DNA from 2 places in the Bradyrhizobium guangzhouense genome. Region 2 is predicted to be linked to the other one. Evidence: predicted binding sites of a transcription regulator. Region 2 holds the regulator's gene; the other holds the start of a gene.
What was found. The regulator LexA, encoded in region 2, represses DNA repair genes until DNA is damaged. The targets are predictions, from matches to a motif close to TGTTCNNNNTGTGTTCNG.

Region 1: XH91_RS29975 (ribonuclease T2 family protein) is a predicted target of LexA. The motif match lies at 3,927-3,944, and genes of this name have one in related genera.

What each region holds. Positions count from the first base shown of each region.
Region 1 covers NZ_CP030053.1:6,283,979-6,291,484, forward strand. The annotation lists gene XH91_RS29945 (MarR family winged helix-turn-helix transcriptional regulator) at 1-104, shown strand, start outside; gene XH91_RS29950 (response regulator) at 101-832, shown strand; gene XH91_RS29955 (ATP-binding protein) at 851-2,239, shown strand; gene XH91_RS29960 (DUF3617 domain-containing protein) at 2,309-2,839, opposite strand; gene XH91_RS29965 (hypothetical protein) at 2,907-3,212, opposite strand; gene XH91_RS29970 (hypothetical protein) at 3,395-3,856, shown strand; gene XH91_RS29975 (ribonuclease T2 family protein) at 3,990-4,706, shown strand; gene XH91_RS29980 (23S rRNA (adenine(2030)-N(6))-methyltransferase RlmJ) at 4,826-5,686, shown strand; gene XH91_RS29985 (cold-shock protein) at 5,939-6,154, shown strand; gene XH91_RS29990 (outer membrane protein) at 6,240-6,863, opposite strand; gene uvrC (excinuclease ABC subunit UvrC) at 7,117-7,506, shown strand, end outside.
Region 2 covers NZ_CP030053.1:3,461,324-3,468,829, reverse strand. The annotation lists gene XH91_RS16765 (S41 family peptidase) at 1-320, opposite strand, end outside; gene XH91_RS16760 (alpha-hydroxy acid oxidase) at 627-1,754, shown strand; gene XH91_RS16755 (HAD-IA family hydrolase) at 1,769-2,392, shown strand; gene XH91_RS16750 (hypothetical protein) at 2,535-2,750, shown strand; gene XH91_RS16745 (molybdopterin molybdotransferase MoeA) at 2,928-4,139, shown strand; gene lexA (transcriptional repressor LexA) at 4,316-5,017, shown strand; gene XH91_RS16735 (hypothetical protein) at 5,204-5,407, shown strand; gene XH91_RS38840 (hypothetical protein) at 5,599-6,033, shown strand; gene XH91_RS16725 (ComEC/Rec2 family competence protein) at 6,122-7,506, opposite strand, start outside.

The DNA.
Region 1 (7,506 bases), 2.8 Mb from region 2:
ATGCCGAGACGGTCAAGCGCTTCCTGCGCGCAATGATCGACCGCGACGATCCGGACAAGGTGCTGGAGACGATCTTCGCCACCAATCAAGCCTCGAAGGAGTGACGGTGCCGCTCGCTGCCACGCTCGCCCGCCCGCCGGCGCAACCCGCCGACGACGCCCCGCATCTGCTGCTGGTCGACGACGACCGCCGCATCCGCGATCTGCTCTCGCGGTTTCTCGCGGCCGAAGGTTATCGCGTCACCACCGCCGCCAGCGCGGGCGATGCTCGCGCGAAACTGCTCGGACTGCATTTCGACCTGCTGATCCTCGACGTGATGATGCCCGGCGAAACCGGCTTCGATCTCGCCCGCTTCATCCGCACATCCTCCTCGGTGCCGATCTTGATGCTGACCGCGCGCCATGAGGCCGAGGCCCGCATCGAGGGCCTGCAGATCGGCGCCGACGATTATGTCGCAAAGCCGTTCGAGCCGCGCGAGCTGGCGCTGCGCATCAACAACATCCTCAAGCGCGCCGCACCGCCGGTCCAGGCCGCCGCGGTGGAGAAGATCGCGTTCGGCCCGTACGTCTATCACCTGGATCGCGGCGAGTTGCGCCAGGGCGAGGAGGTCATTCACCTCACCGACCGCGAGCGCGAGATGCTGCGCATTCTTTCGGAGACGCCGGGCGAGACCGTGCCGCGCAGCGCGCTGACGGGCAACGGTAGCGTCAACGAGCGCGCCGTTGACGTGCAGATCAACCGTCTCAGGCGCAAGATCGAGACCGATCCCGCCAATCCGCTGTTCCTGCAAGCCGTGCGCGGCATCGGCTACCGGCTGGTAGCCTCGCCATAGACCAGTGAAGCGCGCTAGATGAGCACGATCGACACCGGCCTGACGCTGCTGAAAAGTGCAGCCGGGCGCGTCTCTGCCGTCAATGGCTGGATGGGCAATGCGTTCAAGGGCTGGATGCCGACCGGCCTGTATGCGCGCGCATTGCTGATCATGATCGTGCCGATGGTGATCCTGCAATCGGTCGTCGCCTTCGTGTTCATGGAGCGGCACTGGAACACGGTGACGCGCCGGCTGTCGGCTGCGGTGGTGCAGGACATCGCCGCGCTGATCGACGTCTACAAGGGCTATCCGCAGGACAAGGATCGCGACCAGATCCGCCGCATCGCGCAGCAACGTCTCGGCCTCGTGGTGGACTTCCTGCCGGCCGGCGACATGCCGCCGCCGGGACCAAAACCGTTCTTCTCGCTGCTCGACCAGACGCTGTCGGTGCAGCTCGGCCGCCAGATCGGACGCTCGTTCTGGATCGATACGGTCGGTCGTTCCAACCTCGTCGAGATCCGCATCCAGCTCGACGATGCCGTGATGCGGGTGTTCGCACAGCGCAGCGCGGCTTACGCCTCGAACTCGGAGATTTTCCTGTTCTGGATGGTCGGCACGTCCTCGATCCTGCTGATCGTGTCGGTGCTGTTCCTGCGCAACCAGATCAAGCCGATCCTGCGGCTTGCGGACGCTGCGGAAAGTTTCGGCAAGGGCCGCGAGGCACCGAACTTCAGGCCGCGGGGCGCGCGCGAGGTGCGGCGCGCGGCGGGCGCCTTCCTCGAGATGAAGTCGCGCATCGAACGTGCGATGGAGCAGCGCACCGCGATGCTCGCGGGCGTCAGCCACGATCTGCGCACCATCCTGACCCGCTTCAAGCTCGAGCTGGAGCTGATCGGCGACAGTCCCGAGCTCGAGGGCATGCGCAAGGACGTCGACGAGATGTCGATGATGCTGGAGGATTACCTCGCCTTTGCCCGCGGCGATTCCGGCGAGCAGTCGCAACCGACCGACATGGCGCAGGCGCTCGAAGAATTGCGCAGCGACGCAGAACGCCACGGCCACATCGCGACCGTGACATTCACCGGGCTGCCCGTGGTGACGGTGAAGCCGGCCTCGTTCAAGCGCTGCCTCGCCAACCTCGTCACCAATGCCGCGCGCTACGGCAAGGCGATCGCCATCTCCGGCCAGCGCGACCACCGCTATCTGATCGTCACGGTGGACGACGACGGCCCCGGCATTCCCTCCCATTTGCGCGAGGAAGTATTCAAGCCATTCCTGCGGCTCGACAACGCCCGCAACCAGGACGAAGGCGGCACAGGCCTCGGGCTCGCCATCGCGCGCGACATCGCCCGTTCGCATGGCGGCGACATCACGCTCGGTGACAGCCCGATGGGCGGGTTACGCGCGAGCGTGCGGATACCGGTGTAGCTGTTCTTCACCTCTCCCCGTAAGAACGGGGCGAGGGAGCCCACCGACTTCCGTGCGACGACTGCACCTCTATTTCGGCAGCAGTGCCTTCAGCTTGTCGACGTCGCGCACGTTCATCTTGAAGCCGCCGGGCATCACGATGTCGCCGGGCTTCTGGTCCGGCTTGCAGGCGCCGAGCCATTTCGCTTCCAGCGTCATGGTGGTGTCGCGCCCCGCGGTGCCGGCGGCGCCGCCCTGGGCATGCGAGGAGGTCTTCACGGTGTAGGCCGAGTTGAAATCGCCTGATATCTCGGCATGCGAGGTCGTGGACATGCCGGCGACACTGCATTCGGAGTCGCTGACATAGCCGGTGGCCGTCTTCTTGACGTCCTGCTTGGAGCAGACTTGCTTGGCCATCGGCGAGATGTTGTTGCTCATCTCCTTGTCGACGGCCTCGTCGGTGCAATGCTGCATGGTCATCTCCGGCATCGCCGAGCCTGATCTGACCATCTTCATTTCCCAGAGACCGGCCCTGCGCACCGGCAGATCGTCGGCAAGGGCGCCACGCGCCGACAACACGAGGCAAACGGCTGATCCGAGCAAAGCGAGCTTGCGCGTCATGCGAGACTCCCGGCTGAGATGGCCAAGCTTTTTCTTCGGCGTGACCTTGTCGGCGTTCCGAAACGCCTCAATAGAGCGTGCGGATCGGCCGGTCGGCGGCGCCATAGGGCACCCAGCGGCAGGAAAACGAGATGTAGCCGCCTTCATAGGCCTGCACCGCGAGGAATTTCACCACCTTGCCGTAGCGCGCGCAATGATCGACCGCGACCTGACGCGCATCGACCTGCGTCGCCATCGAATAGGCGATGATGCCGCCGGTGTCGTTGCCCTTGAAGGGCGGCACCGGCAGGATATCGGCGCGCGCCGACTGGCTCGCCATCATCCCCGAGACAACCAGGCCGGCAAGAAGGCCCGCGGCCGCAATGATTCGCATTCCCGTCACTCCGATTGGTTGGCGCCAGCTTACGGTGCCGGCGCGGCGGTGAAAAGAACGGAAGGCCTCCCGGATGCGACGTTGTGATCAACTCCTGGCCGAGTGTTGCCGCGCTGCACTTGACCTCCTCCGGCCTTCGCGGCACCGTCCGACCCTCGCAGATCATGCTGTCTGGATTGCCCATGCGCGCCCCCTCCCTGAAATCGCTCCGCTTTGCCGCCGTTCTCGGCCTGACGTTCGGGGCGCTGTCGTTCGGCGAAGCCAAGGCAGCCAATCCGCTGGAGCTGAACTTCTGGCTGAGCGGGCCGCGTTACGATGGCAATGTCGCCGAATGCGACAAGGCGCTGCCGACGATTGCGACCCAGTTCGAGGAGAAGGAAGGTTCGTTCTGGAATTCGCCGTTGAAGATCACAGGCTTCGCGGCGGTTCACGAGACTGCCTTCCGCCCCTGGGCATCGGACAACATTCCGCGCCGCTACTGCACCGGCGAGGCCATGCTGACTGACGGCAAGGTGCGCCGCGTGCACTTCTCGATCATCGAGGATGGCGGCTTTGCCGGCTACGGCCAGGGCGTCGAATGGTGCGTGGTCGGGCTCGACCGCAACTGGGCCTACAATCCGTCCTGCCGCGCCGCCAAGCCCTGAACGGAAAAGCCCTGAGCCGAAGCGTCTGATTCGGCCCGACCAAGCAACTGGGCATCGGTTGCTTGAATTTTGTTCTTGAAATGTTCTTGTTGGCTGCTAGGCTGATTGCACAGTCTGGTTGAGGGGCGTCGCCATGTTTGATTTTAGATTGCAGTCATTCTCCCGTCTCGTGATCTCGCTGACCCTTGTCTCGCTGACCCTTGCCGCCGGACTGACCTCGCTGGCCGGCGGCGCAAAGGCGCAGGACAAGCGGCAGAACGCGCCCGGCGAATTCGATTACTATGTGCTGTCACTGTCGTGGTCGCCGTCCTTCTGCGAGGAAGTAGCAGAGCGCGGTCGCAGCGGCGGGCGCTCCAACATCCAGTGCGAGGGACGGCCCTATTCCTTTGTGGTGCACGGGCTATGGCCGCAATATGAGAGCGGCTTTCCGGAATATTGCCAGCGGCCCTCACCGCGGCTGAGTCGCAACATCGTCTCCTCGATGCTCGATTTGATGCCGGCGCCGGGCCTGATCTTCAACGAGTGGGACAAGCATGGCACCTGCTCCGGGCTCGACGGCCGCAACTATTTCGAGACGATCCGCAAAGCGCGCGCTGCGATCAAGATTCCGGCCGAATATCTTGACCTGTCGGAGACCAAGACCGTGGCGCCGGGCGACGTCGAAGAAGCTTTCATCAAGGCCAATCCCGGCCTGAGCAACGGAGCCGTCTCGGTGACCTGCAACCGGACCCGGCTTTCCGAGGTCCGCATCTGCCTCAGCAAGGACCTGCAATTCCGCGCCTGCGAGGAGCTCGAACGCCGCAGCTGCCGCCGCGACCAGGTGACGATGCCGCCAATCAGGGGCGGTTAGCCCCGTCATTGCGAGCGCAGCGAAGCAATCTAGACCGTCTCCGCGGAACGATTCTGGATTGCTTCGCTGCGCTCGCAATGACAAGGGGTGAGATCACACCCGACAACGTGGTCCGCCCCATGAACTACCGTCATGCCTTTCACGCCGGCAACTTTGCCGATGTCATCAAGCACATCGTGCTGACGCGCATCCTTACTTATTTGCAGGACAAGCCGGCCGCCTTCCGGGTTCTCGACACCCATGCGGGTGCTGGCCTGTACGATCTCGACAGCGACGAAGCGCGCCGCAGCGGCGAGTGGCTGACCGGAATCGCGCGACTGATGCAGGCGCGCCTCTCGAACGAGACAGTGGCGCTGACCAAGCCCTATTTGGACATCGTTCGCGCCTTCAATCCGAAGGGCGAGCTCAAAGTCTATCCGGGCTCGCCTCTGATCGCCCGCGGCCTGATGCGGCCACAGGACCGGCTCGTGGCCTGCGAACTGGAACCGAAGGCGCGCAAGGCGCTGATCGACGTGCTGCGGCGGGACGAGCAGGCGCGCGTCGTCGATCTCGACGGCTGGATGGCGCTGCCGGCTTTCGTGCCGCCGAAGGAGCGGCGCGGGCTCGTGCTGATCGACCCGCCCTTCGAGGCGAAGGACGAGTTCGAAAGGCTGGGTGAAGCCTTCTCCACGGCCTTCGCGAAATGGCCGACCGGTATCTATGTAATCTGGTACCCCGCCAAATCCAGGCGCGCCACCGACACGCTGGCGCAACTCGTGGCGCGCACGGCAGCCGCAGCAAAGACTCCGGGCAAATGTCTCCGCCTCGAATTCAGCGTCGCGCCGCAGCTTGATGGCGCGGCCCTCACCTCGACCGGACTTCTGATCGTCAATCCGCCCTACACGCTGCAGAGCGAGCTCAAGACAATCCTGCCCGAGCTGGAAATGCCGCTCGGCCAAGGTGGAGCTGCCAGATTCCGATTGGAGGTGCCAAAGGCCTAAACCGCCGGCATTCTTGGGAAAAATATGCAGTAGCGGTAGTCAATCTGCAAAGAACCGTATTATGCTGTTTCCGTGACTGGCTTTACGTTCCGCTTCCGCGAATGGTTGCGGCGGAGTGAAGGCCTAAGAAAGATCCCGTCGGACCGAAGGGTCCGCCCAAGGATGGCCAGCTCTCCCGGGCTTCGTAATGCCCGGTCATGTCGCGGCGCGCGTCTGCGTTGCGACGGAGGAGCAATGAGGGGGAGTTTCCCGATGGCCAATACGGGAACGGTCAAGTTCTTCAACGGCGAGCGCGGCTACGGCTTTATCAAGCCGGACGATGGCGGTCGCGATGTCTTCGTTCACATCACTGCAGTGGAGCGGGCGGGACTGAAGGACCTTGCCGAAGGACAGCGTATCACATTCGAAGTCGAACCGGACAAGAAGGGGAAGGGGCCGAAGGCGGTCAATCTCGTGATCCTTTCGTAGCGGACCTGCCCCAAAAGACCTGACAAAAAAAGTCCCGGCCGCGCGCGGCCGGGAGGCTATGGTCCGGTATTTTCTTATTTCGCTATCAGAAGTGATAGTTCACGCCTGCGCGGACGACGCTGGCGCTATAGCCGTTTGACACGCCCGTAATTGCGAACTGGCTCGACGACAGATCGACGTAAAGATATTCGAGCTTCACGCTCCAGTTTGGCGCAAGGCCGACTTCCGCGCCGACGCCGGCGGTCCAGCCGGCCGTGGTGTGCGACTCGGTCCAGCCGAAAGTCTGCGCGCGCAACTCGCCGAAGGCGAGGCCCGCGGTGCCATAGACCAACACGTTGCTGATGGCGTAGCCGGCGCGGCCGCGCAGCGTGCCGAACCAGGGATTGGAGAACTTCCACGGCGCGAAGGTGTCATCGGCACCGGCGGCCTGGATGTCGCCCTCGACGCCGAAGACCCAGGGGCCATTCTGGAAATTGTAGCCCGCCTGCGCGCCGCCGACGAAGCCGGAGGGCTTTGCGGGATTGTTGCTCACCGAGCCCCATTCATAACCGAGATTGGCACCGAGATACGGGCCGGCCCAGCTATAGGCATTGAGCGGCTGATTGACCGTATAGGGCGCCCGCTGCCCGTAATTGAGATCGGCGGCCTCTGCCGAAGCCGTCCAGCCGGCTGCAACCAACATGGTCGCGCCCACAACCAGCCTCTTCATTCCACACTCCAACGCAACTGCCGTAACTGGACGCGCTGCCCGCACCGCCGCGCGAGGGCACAACCGCATGGTTACGGAACCACCACTTTTTCGCGTAAGATTTATCGAGAGTTTTAAGTTAAAGGGCTGTTAAGACCCGTTACCGCGCTGTTAACAGACTTAAGGAAGCGTTACCGGGAACTGCATGCGCCATCCTGTGCGTGCGGCACGGCCGGAACTTCAAATCGGTCTCCCCAGCGCCTAAATTCGCACCATGGTTCACGATTCCCCCGACAAGCCGGGCGAGGCACGCGCGCGCAAAGCGCCGCAAGCCGCGACAGACGCCCCGCCCCAGGAAGCGGTGCTGCCGGACCTCGATCCCGCCACCGGCGGCGACGACGAGGACGACGCGCGGCTGCCCGATATTCTGGAAGAGAGCGGCGCGATCGGCGACGAGCCGCTGGCGTCGGGTCACGAGGCGATCGAACGCGCGGTCCGGCTCGCGCCCACCTCGCCCGGCGTCTATCGCATGCTCAGTGCGAATGCCGACGTGCTCTATGTCGGCAAGGCCAAGAACGTCAAAAAGCGCCTGTCGAACTACGCACGCCAGAGCGCGCCGCTGCCGGCGCGCATCCTGCGCATGATCGCAGCCACGGTGACTGTG
Region 2 (7,506 bases):
ATGCCGAGGCCGCCGAACTCGCCGGAAGTGGTCTCCTGCATCTCGGTCCAGGCCTTGGCGTTCATGTAGCGCGAATGCGGATCGAGCGAGGTCACCATGCCGGTGATGGCGCCTTCGATCAGCTTGGCGTTGTCGGGTTTCTCGACGTAGCTCGCCTTCACCCGCTCGAAGACCTCCCCGAACAGATTGAGCTGGGAATACGCGTCGTCCGCGCTTGCCGCCGCCCGTGCCGCCCATAGTCCGCCCTGCGGACCTGATACGAGGAGGGTCAGGCACGCTCCGGTGAGCGCGCCCAGGGGGAAGAGCAGGGTTTTCCGCATGGAATGGGTGGCCTTTTCGCTTAGCGGTTCTTTTGAGGCTTGGCAGCCGCCATGCAAGTGGCGATCCAGCCCGGTTCTCACAATATCATTCAGGTTTCTTCAAGGCCGTCCCGCCTTGCGGGCGGGTACGCGCTAAAAATCCTTCGCCTGAACCTAAACATTTGGCAACGTTCGTAGACCGGCCCCGCTCCCGGCGGGAATCAGTCGACCGGACGACGCCTCGCAGCTATGCGATTTTAGGATGGTTTTGCAGGGCCGGACGGGATAGGCGATGGCATAAGACTTCAAATTCTCGGGAGGATAACAATGAACGAAGCACTCCGGCCGGAACGGAACGTCGAACTCGGCGCCAGCAACGAGCCGTTCCAGAACCTGCACGAATTCATCCGGAAGGCGCGTTCCAACCTCAACCAGAACGCCTGGGACTACATCGTCGGCGCGGCCGAGACCGAGACCACGATGCGCCGCAACCGCATGGCGCTGGACGAGATCGCGTTCCGCCCGCGTGTGCTGCGCGACATGCGCAAGGTCAGCGGCTCGGTCGAGCAGTTCGGCCGCAAGATGCGACTGCCTGTGGTGCTCGCCCCCGTCGGCGCGCTCGAGATCTTCGACCCCAATGGCGCAGCCAGCGTCGCGCGCGCCGCCGGCGCTTTTGGTGCGTCGCACATGCTCAGCTCCGTCTCCGAGCCCGGCCTGGAAAAGACGGCCGAAGCCGCGCCCGATGCGCTGCGCATGTACCAGCTCTACGTCCGCGGCGATGACGCGTTCGTCGCCGACGTCGTCAGCCGTGCGCAGAAGGCCGATTATGCCGCCTTCTGCCTGACCGTCGACACCGCTCATTACAGCCGTCGCGAGCGTGACATCGCCAAGCGCTACGTTCGCGAGAGCCGCCTGCGCGCCACCGGCGGCGACTACCAGAAGGGTCTGGAGTGGCGGACCGTGAAGATGATCAAGGACAAGTTCAAGATTCCCCTGATCATCAAGGGCATCGCAACCGCCGAGGACGCGCAGATCGCGGTCGATCACGGCGTCGAGTGGATCTATGTCTCCAACCATGGCGGCCGCCAGCTTGATCACGGCCGCGGCGCCATGCATGTGCTGCCGGAAATCGTCGATGCGGTGAAGGGCCGCGCCAAGATCATGGTCGATGGCGGCTTCTGCCGCGGCACCGATATCGTCAAGGCGATCGCCGCGGGCGCCGACCTCGTCGGCATCGGCCGGCTGCAATGCTGGGCGCTGGCGGCAGCCGGCGAGACCGGCGTGACGCGGATGCTGGAACTGCTGGAAGACGAGGTGCTGCGCTGCCTCGGTCTGTTGGGTGCCACCTCGTTCGCCGAGGTCAACAGATCCTGTCTGCACCCGGCCACCGCGACCAATGCGCCGAGCGTGTTCAGCGCGTTCCCGCTGTTCGACCACGAACCCTATCGATACTGACCCGAAAGGACGCAATGACCTCGCTCTCTCCCGGCAGCGCAGATGCGCTCCTGTTCGATCTCGGGCGCGTCGTGCTCGACATCGATTTCTCCAGGGCGATCGCCTGCTGGGCCGGACATGCCGGCTGCAAGCCCGAAGCCATCGTCGGGCGCTATGTGCGCGACGAGGCCTACCGGCTGCACGAGGTCGGCAAGCTCAGCGACGAGGACTATTTTGCCTCCCTGCGCTCTTCGCTCGGAATCTCCATTTCGGATGACCAGTTCCTGGAGGGGTGGAACGCGATCTTCGCCGGCGAAATGCCTGATATCACGGAGCTCCTGCCCCGCGCGGCAAAACAGATGCCGGTCTATGCCTTCTCCAACACCAACCGCCCGCATGTAGACTATTTCTCGAAGCAATATGCCGACCTGCTCGGCCATTTCCGCGAGCTGTACCTGTCCTCCAGCATCGGGCTGCGCAAACCGGATGCTGAAGCGTTCGACCATGTCGTCGCCGCGATGGGCGTGCCGGCCAGCCGGATCGTGTTCTTCGACGACCTCGCAGAGAACATCGAAGGCGCGCGCGCCCGCGGCCTGACCGCGGTCCATGTGACCTCGCCGACCGATGTCGGGAATGCGCTGAAAGCTCTGGGGATCTGACCGCGAGACGCCGCGACCCGGAACTATTTCGCGCGCGGGCATGGAACCAAGTCGCTCTGTGCATTTTTATACAGAGTTCCGGGAACGAATGCCCGCTTCCGGACTCATCAGTCCGTTGGGAATTCTACATGGACTTATCATCGTGTTGGGCAAAACCTACCTCACCAAGCAGGCCTCGCTGCTCGTCAAATTCGCCAAGACCACCTCGGACTCCGAGCTTTCCGCCAAGCTGATGAGCAAGGCGGCCGACCTGAAGGCCCAGGCCGATCCGTTGCCGGACAAGGATCAAGGGCCCAAGGCGCCTGACGTCGCCGAAGATGGAGAGGCGGCAAGGGGAAATCCCATAACGCGGTCGTAGTGCCGCGCGCAGGCTGCCGCTCCTCATACCGGTTTGCCTCGCCCTCCGGATCATGTCGCGACTCAAGCCCTGCCCCAAGCGTAAGCTTCGCGGCGATATAACCCCTTTTGCCTCGGCCTCTCCGCTCGGCTAGAACCTTGCCGACCGAGTCCTTCGATCTTGTTGCGGGAGTTCACCGTGGCCCTCATGCCGGTTTCCGATGCGCTTGCCGCCGTGCTCGCCGGTGTAGAGCCTTTGGCTGAGGAAATGATCGCGCTGGATCAGGCCTTCCATCGCGTGCTCGCGCGCGACGTTGCCGCGCGGCGGACGCAGCCGCCGCAGGACATGTCGGCGATGGATGGCTATGCCGTCCGCGCGGCCGATGCGGCGAAGGTCGGTGCGCAGCTCACCGTCATCGGCGAGGTCGCAGCCGGCCGCCCATTTGCGGGAACAGTCGGCGCTGGCCAAGCCGTGCGGATCTTCACCGGCGGGGTCGTGCCCGCCGGCGCGGATGCGGTGGTGATCCAGGAAGACACCGTCGCGGACGGCAAGCACATCACGATCAAGGAAGCCGCCGTCACCGGGCGGCACATCCGCCCCGCCGGGATCGATTTCCGCGAGGGTGAGGTGCTCCTGCACAAGGGGATGCGCCTGACCGAGCGCGACCTTGCGCTCGCTGCCGGCATGAACCACCCGCAGCTTGCCGTCCGCCGCCGCCCGAAGGTCGCGATTCTCGCAACCGGCGACGAGTTGGTGATGCCCGGCTCGACGCCCGGCCACGGCCAGATCGTCTATTCCAACGGCTACGCCCTGCACGCCCTCGCCCGCAGCGAGGGGGCCGACACCATCGATCTCGGGGTTGCCGCCGACACGCTTGCCGCCACCACATCAGGCATTCGCCGCGCGCGGGAATCCGGCGCCGACATCCTGATCACGACCGGCGGCGCCTCTGTCGGTGACCACGACCTGGTGCAGCGGGCGCTGACCGACGAGGGCATCTCGATGGCGTTCTGGAAGATCGCGATGCGACCGGGCAAGCCGATGATGAACGGGCAACTCGGGCCAATGCGCGTGATCGGCCTGCCCGGCAATCCCGTGTCATCCTACGTCTGCGGCTTCCTGTTTCTGGTGCCGCTGATTCGCGCACTGTCGGGCCGTCAGGTGATTCATCATCGCCGCGAACGCGCTGTGCTCGGCCGCGACGTCGGCGCCAACGACCAGCGCGAGGATTATCTGCGTGCGCGTCTGCAGACGCGCGATGACGGCACGCTTCTAGCTCTTCCCGTCAATCACCAGGATTCCTCGCTGCTTGCGAATCTCGCTGCGGCACAGGCACTTCTCGTGCGTCCGCCGTTCGCGCCGAAAGCCGAAGCCGGCACGCCATGCGAGGTGCTGCGATTGCCCGAGTGAGCGCACCGTTCGCAACCGTTCCGCGAACTTTGTCGCGTTCACGGTAAATTAAGCAGTTGCGGAACATGTATCGAACATATAGTGTCCGTTCATGATTTGTTTCGAGCATGTAGCGGCTTATTGCTGAATTCAGCGTCTCGGAATCGAACGACATCGTCAGGGGGATTTTGGTCGAGATGTTAACGCGCAAACAATACGAGCTCCTGCGGTTCATCAGCGAGCGATTGAAGGAAAGCGGCGTGCCGCCCTCCTTCGACGAGATGAAGGACGCGCTCGACCTGCGCTCCAAGTCGGGCATCCATCGCCTGATCACCGCGCTCGAGGAACGTGGCTTCATCCGCCGCCTGCCCAACCGCGCCCGCGCCATCGAAGTGATCAAGCTGCCCGAACTCCAGGCGGCTGCCGGCAGCCGCCGCGGCTTCACGCCGAGCGTCATCGAGGGCAATCTCGGCAAGGTGCGGACGACGTCGAGCCCGCCCGCTGACGAAGGCGAGCGCCCCGTCGCGGTTCCCGTGATGGGCCGGATCGCGGCCGGTACGCCGATCGAGGCCTTGCAGACCCGCAGCCACACCATCAGCGTCCCGCCCGACATGCTCGGCGCGGGCGAGCACTACGCGCTCGAAGTGCGCGGCGATTCCATGGTCGATGCCGGGATTCTCGACGGCGACATGGCGCTGATCCAGCGCAACGAGAGCTGCGACACCGGCGATATCGTGGTGGCGTTGATCGACGACGAGGAAGCAACGCTCAAACGCTTCCGCCGCCGTGGCGCCTCGATTGCGCTCGAGCCGGCAAACGCCGCCTACGAGGTCCGGATCCTGCCGCCCAACCGGGTCAAGATCCAGGGCAAGCTGATCGGGCTGTACCGGAAATACTGAACCCGTCGCGCGCCGCCGCTGGCGAGCGTGCCTTCATGATTGGAGCGGGCGGTTGTCCGCTCCGGCTGGATAGTCTTTCTGGTTCTGCACAGATTATCCGGCCCCCTCTCCCGCGCTACATCCCCGGCACGCCACAACGAAGCACGCATCGCTTCGTTGCGCCTTTGCGAGACCGAGGAGACCGCCATGCGCAAGTTCTTTTTGATCACCGCCACGATGGCACTGATCGCAACGTCACCGTCGCAAGCCTTCGCTGCGCAGCCGCAGCATCACATTCGCAAGGCGCCCCAGGCGACGAGCGGGCAACTCCGCAATGCCCGCAACGCCGTCGAGCAGCCGGCGCAGCCAGCCTGGCCATATTCGGGCTGGTCGGCACCTGCCGGCCGCTAACGGAGAGGCTCGCGAATGCACGGGAGCAGGCTTTGTTCCTCGCGTGCCTGAAAAAGATATTGTGATGGCAGCCTGCAGACTCAAGCCGCAGATTTGCCCCCAACATCGCATATGATCGCAGGCTTCCACTCTGATAGAGGCCTGCGCCTCAGAAGAGGCGTGGGTGCTCTATCGCTGATGAGGAGCACCCGATGTGTGACTATAGCCTGCATGCCGTCGCGACGCGTCCCGCAGAAGTCGGCGAGACGATCGTCACGACAACGTTCCGCGGCACCTCGACGCGCGGCTTCGCCTCCGAAGCCGACATGTCGGTCGCGGTCTGCCTGCTGCCGGGGACGGAGCTCGCCTTCGCCGACAACGTCCGCTACGACAACCGCTGGATCTGGACGCGCACCATCAATTCGCGCGTCGGCAAGTTCGGCAAGGTCGATCCGCACATTCCCGATCGTCATCACGACGCGATCGAATTCCCGGATGGCAAATACGTCCTGGTGACCCAGCTCGTCGAAGGCCAGCGCGCGACCGTGCTGCAACTGCCGGTGGCCCAGCCGCTCGGTGAGCGCGAGCACAAGCCGCAAGTGACTGCCGACATCAGTCCGACGCCCCCGCGCCTTCCGATCGGCTGAGCCGTCATCCTTGGGCATGACCTCCGCGTAAGCGCGTTTTCGCGTTTGTCGCGCCGGGAAACCGCTACACACTTTTGCGGATCAGGCCTTAGTCCTCGGCCTGAAGGTCGGCCTCGGACGGTGTTGCGTCCTTCGCGCGCGGAGTCGCCGACCGTGGCACGAGGGTCCGTTCAAAATCTCCATCGCCGGCCGCCGCCGGCGACCAGGGGCGGTTTGCGCCCCGTGCCCTCACCGACTGAACCGCAAACCCATCGCCGCGGCGTGTCAGCGCCAGCGCGCCCTGGCTCACCAGACGCGGCCGGTCGACCAGCATCGCACCACAATCCGGCGGCGCAGGCCTTGCCGTCACCACCAGGGCCGCGCGACTGCAATCATCGGCCAGCGCGTCGATGCGCTGCGCCAGCGCGACCATGCGGCCGTCGGCAAGCGGCGTCACGCAGCCGGCATCGTCGCACGACACGCCGTCGCCGAGCGAAGTGCTCGCCGCATCGCGCGGATCGGCGTCCGCCGCAAGCCACTCCTTCAGCAGGAAATTGTCCTTCTTCGTCCTGATCAGATGCAGCTGCCCGTCCCTGCCTCGCACCGCGACGTTCTGGCCGTCACCCGCGATCAGGATGTCGGGTTGCCTGATAGAAAGACCCCAGATGGTCGCAGCCACGAGCACGACCGCTCCCGACCAGCGCAGCGGCGTGCGCAGCAGGCCCATCAGGATCAGGCCGAGGCTCGCAGCGATCAGCGGCGCTGTGCCGAAGGCGCAGACGTGACCGATCGCACCGGGCAATGCGGCCACCCAGCGCGTGACCAAAATCATCCAGTCGATGCCGATCCCCATCAACCACCAGAACACGCCGTCCAGCCCGAAGGGAGCCGCGAGCAATCCGAGCAGCCCGGCCGGCATCACCAGCGCCGAGACCACCGGCATCGCGCCGAGATTGGCGAGCACGCCATAGGGTGTGACGCGGTGGAAATGGAAGGCGGAGTAAGGAGTGGTCGCAAATCCCGCGATCATCGAGGCCATGAACAACATCGCGATCTCGCGGCCGCCCCACAGCGCGATGCGCGCGGTCGCCGAATGATCGGGCGAGGCCAACAGGCTCGGCATGCCGATCTGCACCATGGCGACGAGCCCGAGCGTTGCCGCGAACGACATTTGGAAGCTCGGATGCACCAGCGCTTCCGGCGCGAACGCGAGCACGATAAGTGCCGCCACGGCCAGGGTGCGGAATGTGATCGCGCGCCGATCGACGATGACAGCGATCAGCACCACCGCGGTCATGAAGAACGATCTCTGCGTCGCGACTTCGGCACCGGAGAGCAACAGATAGAACGCCGAAGCGGTCAGTGCGGCGGCGGCAGACCATTTCTTGATGGGAAAGCCCACCGCCAGTCCCGGGACGAGCGCGAGCAGCGCGCGGACCGCGAAGAAGACGACCCCCGCGACGACGGCCATGTGATAGCCCGAAATCGAGAGGA